2 linked regions of the Methylocaldum szegediense genome follow. The protein of the gene in region 1 interacts with the protein of each later gene in a pairwise test. Links are inferred from orthologs where the notes say so. Each region holds a gene or a part of one and is shown in the gene's direction. Other genes may lie near its edges.

Region 1 (5,638 bases):
ACTTTTGGGGCGCGAGCCGAAGGATTTCGACGTCGTCACCAGCGCACATCCCGAAGAGATTAGGACGATCTTTCGTAATTGCCGTTTGATCGGGCGGCGCTTTCGCCTCGCGCATGTGCACTTCGGGGATGAAATTATTGAAGTGGCCACCTTTCGAGGACTAGCAGGTGAGGATAGCTCTGAGGGGCGCGTCATAGAGAACGGCCGCATTTTGAGGGACAACGTCTACGGAACCATCGAAGAAGACGCTTTCCGCCGAGATTTTACGGTCAACGCGTTGTATTACAACATCGCCGACTTTTCTGTAGTTGATTACGTCGGCGGCATGGAGGACCACAAGGCCGGTGTGCTGAGACTGATCGGTGATCCGGAACAGCGGTATCGGGAAGATCCGGTGAGGATGCTTCGAGCGATACGTTTCTCGGTCAAACTTGGTTTCACCATTCATCCCAGTTGCGCCGAACCGATCAGACGGCTCTCCCATTTGCTGCGAGAAATCCCACCAGCCCGTCTTTACGAAGAAGTTCTGAAGCTGTTCTTATCCGGATACGCCGTACAGACTTTCGAACAGCTCCGGCAATTCGGGTTGTTTGCGGTGCTGTTTCCAGAGACGGAGACATGTCTGGCCAAGGAGCAGCAGGGTTTTCCTCTGACCTTTTTGGCGAAAGCCCTGGAGCGTACCGACCAGAGAATTCAGGAAGGCAAACCGGTGGCGCCGTATTTTCTGTTCGCGGCTTTACTGTGGGAGCCTGTGCGGTCGAGGGCCCAAGCCCGAGTCGACGCAGGTGAAAACGATATTATGGCTTACCAAGAAGCCGCAGGCGAGGTGATCGGAGCTCAAGTCCGGCATACCGCTATGCCGCGGACCGTCAGCCAGCCAGCACGCGAGGTATGGGCGCTGCAGCCGCGGTTTGAGCGGATTCTCGGTTCAAGGCCGTTCCGCTTGCTGAGTCACCCTCGTTTCCGTGCTGCGTATGATTTTCTGTTAATCCGGGCGGAGACGGGCGAAGCCGAGCCTTCGCTCGCTCAGTGGTGGACTCGATTCCAACAGGCGGACGAAGCCGAACGCAAGGCCATGACGAGTCCGGGTCGGCGTCGCTCTGGCCGGTCGCGGTCACGCAAACGCAGGGTTCGTACTGAACCTCCCGCCAATGTGTCCGTCTGATTGTTCAAAGCGGCTCAGCAAAGTGGTGGCCTATATTGGTCTAGGGGCCAATTTGGGTGACCCCGTGATGACCATCGAGTCGGCGCGGTCGGCCGTGAGTCGGATTGCAGATGTTCGGGAATTGGCTTTTTCAAGCCTATACCGCAGTACGCCGATGGGGCCTGCCGATCAACCCGACTATGTCAATGCCGTGATGGCGGTCGAGACAACATTAGCACCCCTGGCATTGTTGCGCGAACTCCAGATCATAGAAACCTCCTACGGACGGGTACGCACGGGTGAGCGCTGGGGACCTCGTACGCTGGATTTGGATCTCTTGCTGTACGGCGACGAAACCATAGTGAGCGATGTGTTGACCGTACCTCATCCGGGGATCGCGGACCGCGAATTCGTGCTCTATCCGCTCGCGGAGATCGCGCCGGACCTCGATATTCCCGGCCGGGGACCGCTGGCCGATCTGGTTAGCAAATGTCCGCAACGAGGATTGAAGGTGATTGAGCATGCCTGACGCGCTCAAGGCTTTGACGATTCCGGACCTGGCGGAAATGAAGGCGAATGATAAGAAAATCGTCGCGCTTACCGCATACGATGCCAGTTTTGCCAGGATTCTGGACGAGGCCGGGGTCGATCTTGTATTGGTCGGCGATTCCTTAGGGATGGTTGTGCAAGGCCAGCCGACGACACTGCCGGTGACCCTGAGCGACATGGTTTACCATACCCGGTGTGCGGCGCGCGGCGTCCGCCGCGCGATATTGGCGGTGGATATGCCGTTTGCCAGTTATTCCGGGCCAGCGCAGGCGATCGATAGTGCCGCTCGTCTGATCCGGGCCGGAGCGCATATGGTTAAGCTCGAGGGGGGGCAAAAACGGGCGGAGACCGTTCGTGCCCTGGTCGAACAGAGTATCCCGGTGTGCGGGCATTTGGGATTGCTGCCCCAATCGGTCCATCAGGTCGGCGGCTATCTGGTACAGGGAAAGGACGAGAAAGCCGCGCAAGCGATCCTTCAGGATGCCATTGTTCTTCAGGAAGCCGGTGCCAGCCTTTTGGTGCTCGAATGTGTGCCGGCGACCTTGGCCGCCGAGATTACCGCGGCTCTCGATATTCCAACGATCGGCATAGGGGCTGGTCCGGACTGCAGCGGTCAGATTCTCGTGTTATACGACATGCTCGGGATTACGCCGGGTAAGCGGCCTAGGTTTTCTCGAAACTTTCTTCAAGGCGTAGAAGATATTCCGTCGGCTATCCGCGCTTATGTGGAGGATGTGAGAGCGGGTCGGTTCCCGACCTCGGAACACAGTTTCTAGAGGTTTTGCAGCGGAAAATTCAAAGCTCAGCATGCTGATTATCGACTCTGTCGCTGCTCTGCGTGAAACCGTTCGGGGGTGGCGTTTGAAAGAACTTTCGGTGGCTTTCGTGCCGACGATGGGAAACCTGCATGAAGGGCATTTGCATCTGGTTCGTGAAGCAAAGCGACTCGCCGATCGCGTGGTGGTGAGCGTTTTCGTCAATCCAACACAATTCTCTCCGGGCGAGGACTTCGATGCCTATCCGCGTACGCCCGCAGCAGATGCGGAAAAGCTTCGCGGCGTTGCGACCGATCTCTTGTTCATGCCTTCGGCAGGCGAACTGTATCCGGCGGGTTTGGGTGCGACGACGTTCGTCGAGGTGCCGGTATTATCGGATGAGCTCTGCGGACGTTTCAGACCGGGGCATTTCCGGGGCGTCGCCACCATCGTCTGTAAGCTTTTTAACCTGGTGCAGCCAGATGTCGCGCTGTTCGGCGAGAAGGACTACCAGCAGTTGTTGATCATTCGGCGCATGGCGGCGGATCTCGATTTTCCCGTGCGAATTCACGCTGTCCCGACCGTTAGAGAGGCCAGCGGCTTGGCGCTGAGTTCTCGAAATACGTATCTCACGACTGAGCAGAAGGAGCAGGCGGCTCTCCTATATCGCTGTCTGTGCCGCGCAGCTGAGGCCATCCGTCGTGGAGAACTGGATTTTGAGCGTATCGAACGGCAGCAGATCGAGACCTTGCAAGCGGCCGGATTTCGCCCCGATTATTTCAGCGTCCGCCGCGAAACCGATCTGGCGCCAGCAGGACCGGAGGATTCTTGTCTCGTTATTCTGGCCGCAGCTTGGCTGGGTAAAGCTCGCCTAATCGATAACGTCCGGTTGACTCGTGAGCTGAGTCGGTAAAGCCGGAGAAGACTGCTTGCCGACCAAGGCAGCCTTGATGATATCACTTTTAACAAAGCGCTCGGCTTCGGTTCGGACGAATGCCTCGAACTCTCTTGCCACGGCCGACAGACGCTTGCCGGCCCGATGCACGATGTACCATTGGCGCATGATCGGAAACGATTCGACATCCAAAACGACGATCCGTCCGTCTTCCAGTTCGCGCTCTACAGTATGTATCGATACGATGCCTAGGCCGAGACCTTCTTCGACGCCTTGTTTGATGGCGCTATTTGTGTTCATTTCCATGCTGGCCGAAATCTGCACGCCTTTTTCCGCCAGGAAGCGCTCGACGGCATCGCGGGTGCCGGAACCTTTTTCCCGCATAAGAAAGGTCTCCTGGCTGAGTTCGCTTAAGGGTATGCTTTTTTTCCCAGCCAAGGGATGATTGGCGGCGGCGACCATGACCAACGGATTGACCATAAACGCTTCCGCCACCAAGTCTTGATCTTCCGGTGGTTGTCCCATGAGCACAATATCAGCCTCGTTATCGTCCAGTTGCTGCAGCAACCCTTTACGGTTGGTGACCTTAAAACGGACTTTTACCTTCGGATAGCGCCGGCAGAAATCGGCAAGAAGGCGAATTGCAAAATAATGGACGGTACTGGCGACAGACACCGCCAAGTGTCCACCTTCCGTGCCTTTCAATTCTTCGATCAGCTGTTCCGCTTCCTCTAATTGCAAGGAGATCGTTCGACTCAGCCGATACAACTCCTCCCCAGCTCGGGTCAGGTAAATTTTCTTTCCCAACCGCTCAAATAAGGGTAAACCGACGGCATCTTCGAATTGTTTGATTTGCATCGAAACAGCGGGCTGGGTTAGATAAAGTTCTTCCGCTGCTCGGGTGAAGCTCAAGCAGCGAGCCACCCTTTCGAAGACCTTTAATTGCCGAAGCGTAATATTCATGCTCTTGGATCGACATGCGAATATAAAAAATATTTATTTTGAAAGTATGGACTCAATGCTTCTTCTTATGCAATATCCTCGAACTGAAGCTGGCCTTGACTTTGATCGCGAGCAAGTAGTAGTGCAATGGCCGATTCAGGGCTAGGCGTGAGAAGTTCCATCGTAGTTTCGGATACCATAATTTACTTAGGCTTTTCCAGGGAGCCATTGGCACCGAGATTGCCGATCGACCTCGTTTTGCCTGGTGCCACGTCTTCGTGGCGGTTTTTCGGCGTTTTTAGCTTCGCGGCAACGCGATCCGCCAAGAATTTCGACGTGTTTTGCGGTTCGCGGTTACGCTTGTGCGGTTAAAATAACGAATTAAGGAGGAGGTATCTCATGTCCAAGAAACATCCTGTCATAGCAGTCACCGGTTCGTCCGGTGCGGGTACGACTACCGTCAAGCAGGCATTCGAGCGTTTATTTTTCCGCCTGAATATCAACCCGGCGGTGGTCGAGGGTGACAGTTTTCATCGCTACGACCGGGAGGAGATGCGCGCACTGATCGCCAAAGCGCAAGCGGAAGGACGGCACTTCAGTCATTTCTCGATAGAGGCGAACCTGCTCAAGGAGCTAGAGTATTTGTTCCGGCAGTACAGCGAGACCGGCACTGGAAAGCGCCGTTATTACATCCATAACGAAGAGGAAGGTCAGCGTCTCGGAGGCTACAAACCGGGGACCTTCACGCCGTGGATCGATATTCCTGAGGGAACGGATTTGCTGTTTTACGAGGGTTTGCACGGCGCGGTGAAAAACGAGTTCGTGGATATTCCACGATACGCGGATCTCTTGGTCGGTGTCGTTCCCATCGTCAATCTAGAATGGATACAAAAAATCCACAGGGATACCGCAGAGCGCGGCTATAAGCCCGAGGATGTCACCGATACGATCCTCCGCCGCATGTACGATTATGTGAAGGTCATCACGCCTCAATTCTCCCAAACGGACATCAATTTTCAGAGGGTGCCTCTGGTCGATACCTCAAATCCGTTCATCGCCCGCGACATTCCCTCGCCGGACGAGAGCCTCGTGATCATCCGGTTCAAAAATCCGCGCAAGTTCAACGTGGATTTCCAGAACCTTTTGGCGATGATCAAAGATTCATTTATGTCCCGCTACAACTCAATTGTCGTGCCGGGTGGCAAGATGGGACTCGCCATGGAAATCATTTTCCGCCCCATTCTGGAGCGGATGATGGAAGAGAAGAAAAGTGCCTGATCAATCGTGAGGCTCGTGTCGATACGGTCTTTTTTAAGCCGGCTGTAAATTGGCGTAGGCAAGCATTAGCCATTT
Region 2 (4,997 bases), 3.6 Mb from region 1 along the record:
CAGTCGAACGCCGGCACCCTATTCGCCCGCCTCGAGCCGTTCGAAAAGCGCGCAGGACATCCGGAGCTTTCGGCGGACTCCATCATCGCGAAACTGCGTGAAAAGCTTTCCGTGATCGAGGATGCCCACATCGCCGTGTTTTCGCCACCACCGGTCCGCGGCCTAAGTTCGGTGGGCGGCTTCAAGCTGCAGATCCAGGACCGCGCCAACGTCGGTCCCGAGGAATTGCAGCGCGTGACGAACGATATCATCGCCAAAGGCAACGAACAGCCCGGACTGGTTGGTCTATTCACGACCTTCCGGGCCAGCACGCCACAGATCTATGTGGACATAAACCGAACACAGGCCAAGTCTTACGACGTACCGCTGAGCAACGTCTTCCAGACGCTTCAGATTTATCTCGGCTCCCTATACGTCAACGATTTCAATCTGTTCGGCAGAACCTACCAGGTAACGGCACAAGCCGACTCGATGTTCAGACTGAAACCCTCGGATATCGTCAACCTTAAGACTCGCAACCTGAACGGCGACATGGTTCCCCTCGGCACCTTGGTCGATGTTCGCGAAACCGTCGGTCCCGACAAAGTGACCCATTACAATCTGTATCCATCGGCCGAAATCAACGGTAGTACCCAACCCGGTGTCAGTTCGGGCCAGGCCATCGCGATCATGGAAGAACTATTGAACCGAGAGCTTCCCCTGACGATCGGCTTTGAATGGACCGAACTCAGCCTACAGGAAATCCTGGCCGGCAATACCGCCAAGATCATATTTCCCCTGAGCGTGATTTTCGTATTCCTTGCACTGGCCGCGCAATACGAGAGCTGGTCGTTGCCGTTCGCCGTCATTCTTATCGTTCCCACCTGTCTCTTGAGCTCGATGGCCGGCGTCTGGCTCCGTGGCATGGACAACAATATCTTCACCCAGATCGGTTTCATCGTCCTGGTCGGACTGGCCAGCAAGAACGCGATTCTGATCGTCGAGTTCGCCCGCAAGCTCCAAGAGGGGGGCAAAGATCGTTATCAAGCCGCCATCGAAGCGGCGCGCCTGCGCCTTCGGCCGATCTTGATGACCTCCTTCGCTTTCATTCTCGGCGTTTTCCCGCTGGTCGTATCCACCGGCGCTGGCTCGGAAAACCGGCGCATACTCGGGACCGCCGTGTTCAGCGGTATGCTTGGGGTCACGTTGTTCGGGCTGTTACTGACACCGGTGTTCTACGTGGTCATACGACAGTGGGTCGAACGCCGTCAACGACCCTCTTCGGAATCGATCGATACCGAGACTCCCTCTACGCCGCATATCAACCCCTGATTCGCCAAGCCATGTCCAAACTTTGCACGGCCATTGAACGCGGGCGGTCAGCCCCAGACGATCGCTCTCTTGGCGCACCCTTGGGGCGCGCCTTCATGATCGTGTTTTCCGCGTTGGTTTCCGCCTGCGCGGTCGGTCCTGACTATCGGCAACCGGACGCTGCCCCGGGTGCACAGTTTGCCCATGCCGTGCTTCCCGAATTCAAACGGGACGGGATCGAGATCGCATGGTGGAAGCAATTCGACGATCCGGTGCTGTCGGAACTCATTGACCAGGCGGTGAGCAATAACCGAGGTCTCAAGGCAGCCGAAGCGAATCTCCGGGTCGCGCGTGCGCTCTATCTCGAGGCCGGGCTGGATCTCCTCCCCACGATCACCAGCCATGCCAATTACACGACGACGAAGCGAAGTTTCGACGCCATGAACCGCCGACAGTACGCACCGCGCGAGCTCGAACTCTTCAACGTCGGCTTCGATGCCTTCTGGGAAGTTGACTTTTTCGGCCGGATACGGCGCAGCGTCGAAGCCCGAGACGCCGAAGTCGCAGCCGCTGAAGCCGACCTGCGCGACCTATTGGTCAGCGTGATTGCGGAGGTGGCCCGCAATTATTTCGAATTGCGGGGTTTGCAGAATCAGCTGGACGTAGCCCAAAAAAACGCCGACAACCAGGCCGCCACTCTAGAACTGACCCAAGCTAGACTGGAAGCCGGACGAGGCACGGAACTGGATACCTCGCGCGCTAAAGCCCAACTCGACTCCACGTTGGCGACGATTCCGCCCCTTCAAAGTCGTATTCGGCAAACCATCCATCGCCTCGGCGTGCTAACTGGTCAACTTCCGGACAGCCTGTCCAGCCAGTTGTCCACGCCCGCGCCTATGCCCAAGATTCCCGAATCGATACGGATCGGTTCACCTTCGGAGCTCCTGCGGCGCCGCCCGGACATTCGCGTCGCCGAGCGTAATCTTGCTGCAGCGACCGCCCGAATAGGCGTCGCCACGGCCGATCTTTTCCCTAGGGTAACCTTCAACGGCACCATCGCCTTGGAGTCCCGCACGCTTTCCGGGCTCGGCGCTTCCGGTACCGAGGCTTTCTCGGTGGGACCACGCATCTCCTGGGCATTTCTCGATCTCGGACGCGTCCTAGCCCGCATCAAGGCAGCGGACGCCAGCGCGGAAGCGAGACTCGCGAATTATGAGCAAACCGTGCTGACGGCACTCGAAGAAACCGAAAACGCACTGGTCAATTACAATCGCGAGCGCACCCGTCTCGCCTTGTTGATGTCCGCGGCAGCCGCGAGCGAACACGCTCATCAGCTCGCGCACCTTCGTTTCGAAGACGGTATCGAAGATTTCCTCACCGTCCTGGATGCCGAACGCCGCCTGCTCCAAGATCAGGAGCAATTGGCGCAAAGCGAAACCGCCACGGCGACTGCTCTGATCGCCGTCTATAAAGCGCTGGGCGGAGGCTGGGAAGTTTACGCCCCGGACGAAAATGCCGTCGCATCGGTTCCGGCATCGACGCAACAGGCATCTTCTGTCAGCGTCGGGCCGACCGCGGTTCCGGACACACCCGCACGAAACACGAAATGAAGGACGAATGGGTTTACGAAGTCGACGAGGACGACCGAATCATCGGTCAGCGTACGCGCGCCGACGTTCACAGGCTAGGCTTGCGCCATCGGTCCGTGCACATCCTGGTGTTCAATCATCTCGAACAAATACTGCTGCAAAAACGTTCTCACAGTAAGGACATCAACCCGGGGCTTTGGGATACCTCCGCCGCCGGTCATGTCGACTGGGGAGAAAGCTACGACGAGTGCGCGTTGCGGGAGTTGGGAGAAGAACTTGGAATCGAGAGCCCTTCGCCTCCTAGATTCTTGTTCAAGTTGCCCGCTTCCGCAGAAACCGGATGGGAGTTCATCCAGGTTTATCGGGTCGTCCATTCCGGCACCCTGCGGCTCGATCCCAGGGAGATCGACGAGTGCCGGTGGTTCGACACGAATGAGCTGGACTCATGGGTACACGATTCGGGAATCGGGTTGACACCGTCGTTCCGGCTGATCTGGCTGCGCTATCGTAACCGTAGACCGTAGGATGGTCGTTCTCAGGTCCGATCCAGCCAGGTTCGGAGCTTTACGAGCGCCTGTCTCGTGGAGTTGAAGGCAAACTCTTCGGGCCGCACATCGTAAGGCGATACCAGCCTAAAATCGGCCACGTCGTCCGCTGCCCGCAGGGTGTCGATCTGCGGTGCATCGCAAACAAAGAACAGGTCCGTGATTTTGTACAGCACACCGCCGTAAAGGTAATCATTCGGCGCGCTGCTCAGATAGCGATAGTTGATGGCTTCGACATTCAACTCTTCCGCGATTTCCCGCCGCAGCGCGTCTTCCACTGTTTCGTCGAAATCGACGAACCCACCGGGCAGGTCGAGTTTGCCTTTTCCCGGATCCTTGGCGCGCACGCACAAAATGAGCTGATTTTGGTGGAATACGAACCCACCCACTGCCGTGCAGGTGTTGAAAAAGAACAGAAAACCGCAGCGCCCACATCTGATCGCACGCTGCTCGTGAATGCTCAAATATTCGCCGCCGCAACGGGGGCAAAAACGAAAGGCGTCGTACGGTCCGGGTCCGGGATCGGGATCAACGAATGAAAAGTCTTCCGAATTTTGCGTTTTCATGGTTTCGTCGAAAAAAATAAACGGGATCGTGCTTTACTTTAACTTTTTCTGCTACAGCGGAGTTCTTATCGAACAGGCACTAAGCGGGCGATTTTGCCGTCGTCGGTCGAAAAATAAAGAAACCCATCCGGTCCCTGCCTTACCTGACGAAAGTTCAGGTCGAGATCGTTCAGCAATTCTTCCTGCTTCACGATCTTATTGTTGGCGTCTATCACCAGTCGACGAAGGTGCTGACCACTCAAATTGGCCACGAACAGATTACCCTTCCATCTTGGGAAGACGTCACCGAAATAGAACCCGATTCCGGATGGGGAAATGGACGGTACGTAATACGCGACCGGCTGCTCCATTCCCGGCTTTTCAGTACCTTCCCCGATCTTCGGCCCCCAATATTCGCGGCCATAGGTAATCACCGGCCAACCGTAGTTCGCTCCCGGGCGGATGAGGTTAATTTCGTCACCGCCGCGGGGCCCGAATTCGCTCTCCCACAACTCGCCTGTCACCGGATGCCGGGCCAACCCTTGTGGATTGCGGTGGCCGTAGCTCCAAATCTCGGGCTTGGCGTCCGGGTTGTTCGCAAACGGATTGTCGGGCGGTACGCTGCCGTCCTCGTTCAGACGCAGAATTTTGCCGTTGTGGTAGCGTAGATCCTGCGCCTTATGCCGCTCGTTCCTGTCTCCGACCGAAATGAAAAGCCGGCCTGAGCCGTCGAATTCGATCCGCGAACCGAAGTGGATATTATTCCCATTGGGCTCCCAGGCGCTGAAAAGCTTCCGGTAATCTTTCAGCTCGAGTCCTTCCAACCGACCGCGGCCGAGGGCCGTGGTCATTCCGGCATCCACTTTTTCAGAATAGGTCAGGTAAATCCAGCCGTTCTTGTCGAAATCGGGATGGACCCTTACGTCCAGCAGTCCGCCTTGTCCGGCCTGAACCACAGGCGGTGCCCCCTGAATGGTTTGCACCGATCGGGTATTCGGATCGAGAATACGCAACTGCCCGTCTCGTTC

The links.
Region 2: the proteins of panC (region 1) and QEN43_RS02140 interact in binary tests that used the Escherichia coli proteins (3 or more experiments, as listed by UniProt). The link is inferred for Methylocaldum szegediense from one-to-one orthologs.

What each region holds. Positions count from the first base shown.
Region 1 is NZ_OX458333.1:4,091,574-4,097,211, forward strand. Bases 1,577-4,430 are described here. They hold panC (pantoate--beta-alanine ligase), read left to right. Parts: upstream 1,577-2,500; coding sequence 2,501-3,361; downstream 3,362-4,430. Other genes in these bases: folK (2-amino-4-hydroxy-6-hydroxymethyldihydropteridine diphosphokinase), read left to right, coding at 1,577-1,673; panB (3-methyl-2-oxobutanoate hydroxymethyltransferase), read left to right, coding at 1,666-2,469; QEN43_RS17780 (LysR family transcriptional regulator), read right to left, coding at 3,320-4,306. Also shown: polynucleotide adenylyltransferase PcnB, read left to right, coding at 1-1,165; more of folK, read left to right, coding at 1,152-1,576; QEN43_RS17785 (phosphoribulokinase), read left to right, coding at 4,685-5,563; uvrD (DNA helicase II), read right to left, coding at 5,597-5,638. UniProt on the Escherichia coli protein: Catalyzes the condensation of pantoate with beta-alanine in an ATP-dependent reaction via a pantoyl-adenylate intermediate.
Region 2 is NZ_OX458333.1:490,831-495,827, reverse strand. The notes cover bases 1,651-4,649. They hold QEN43_RS02140 (NUDIX hydrolase), read left to right. Parts: upstream 1,651-2,896; coding sequence 2,897-3,403; downstream 3,404-4,649. Other genes in these bases: QEN43_RS02130 (PQQ-dependent sugar dehydrogenase), read right to left, coding at 4,056-4,649; QEN43_RS02135 (NUDIX domain-containing protein), read right to left, coding at 3,415-3,990; QEN43_RS02145 (efflux transporter outer membrane subunit), read left to right, coding at 1,651-2,900. Outside these bases: QEN43_RS02150 (efflux RND transporter permease subunit), read left to right, coding at 1-1,311; more of QEN43_RS02145, read left to right, coding at 1,407-1,650; more of QEN43_RS02130, read right to left, coding at 4,650-4,997.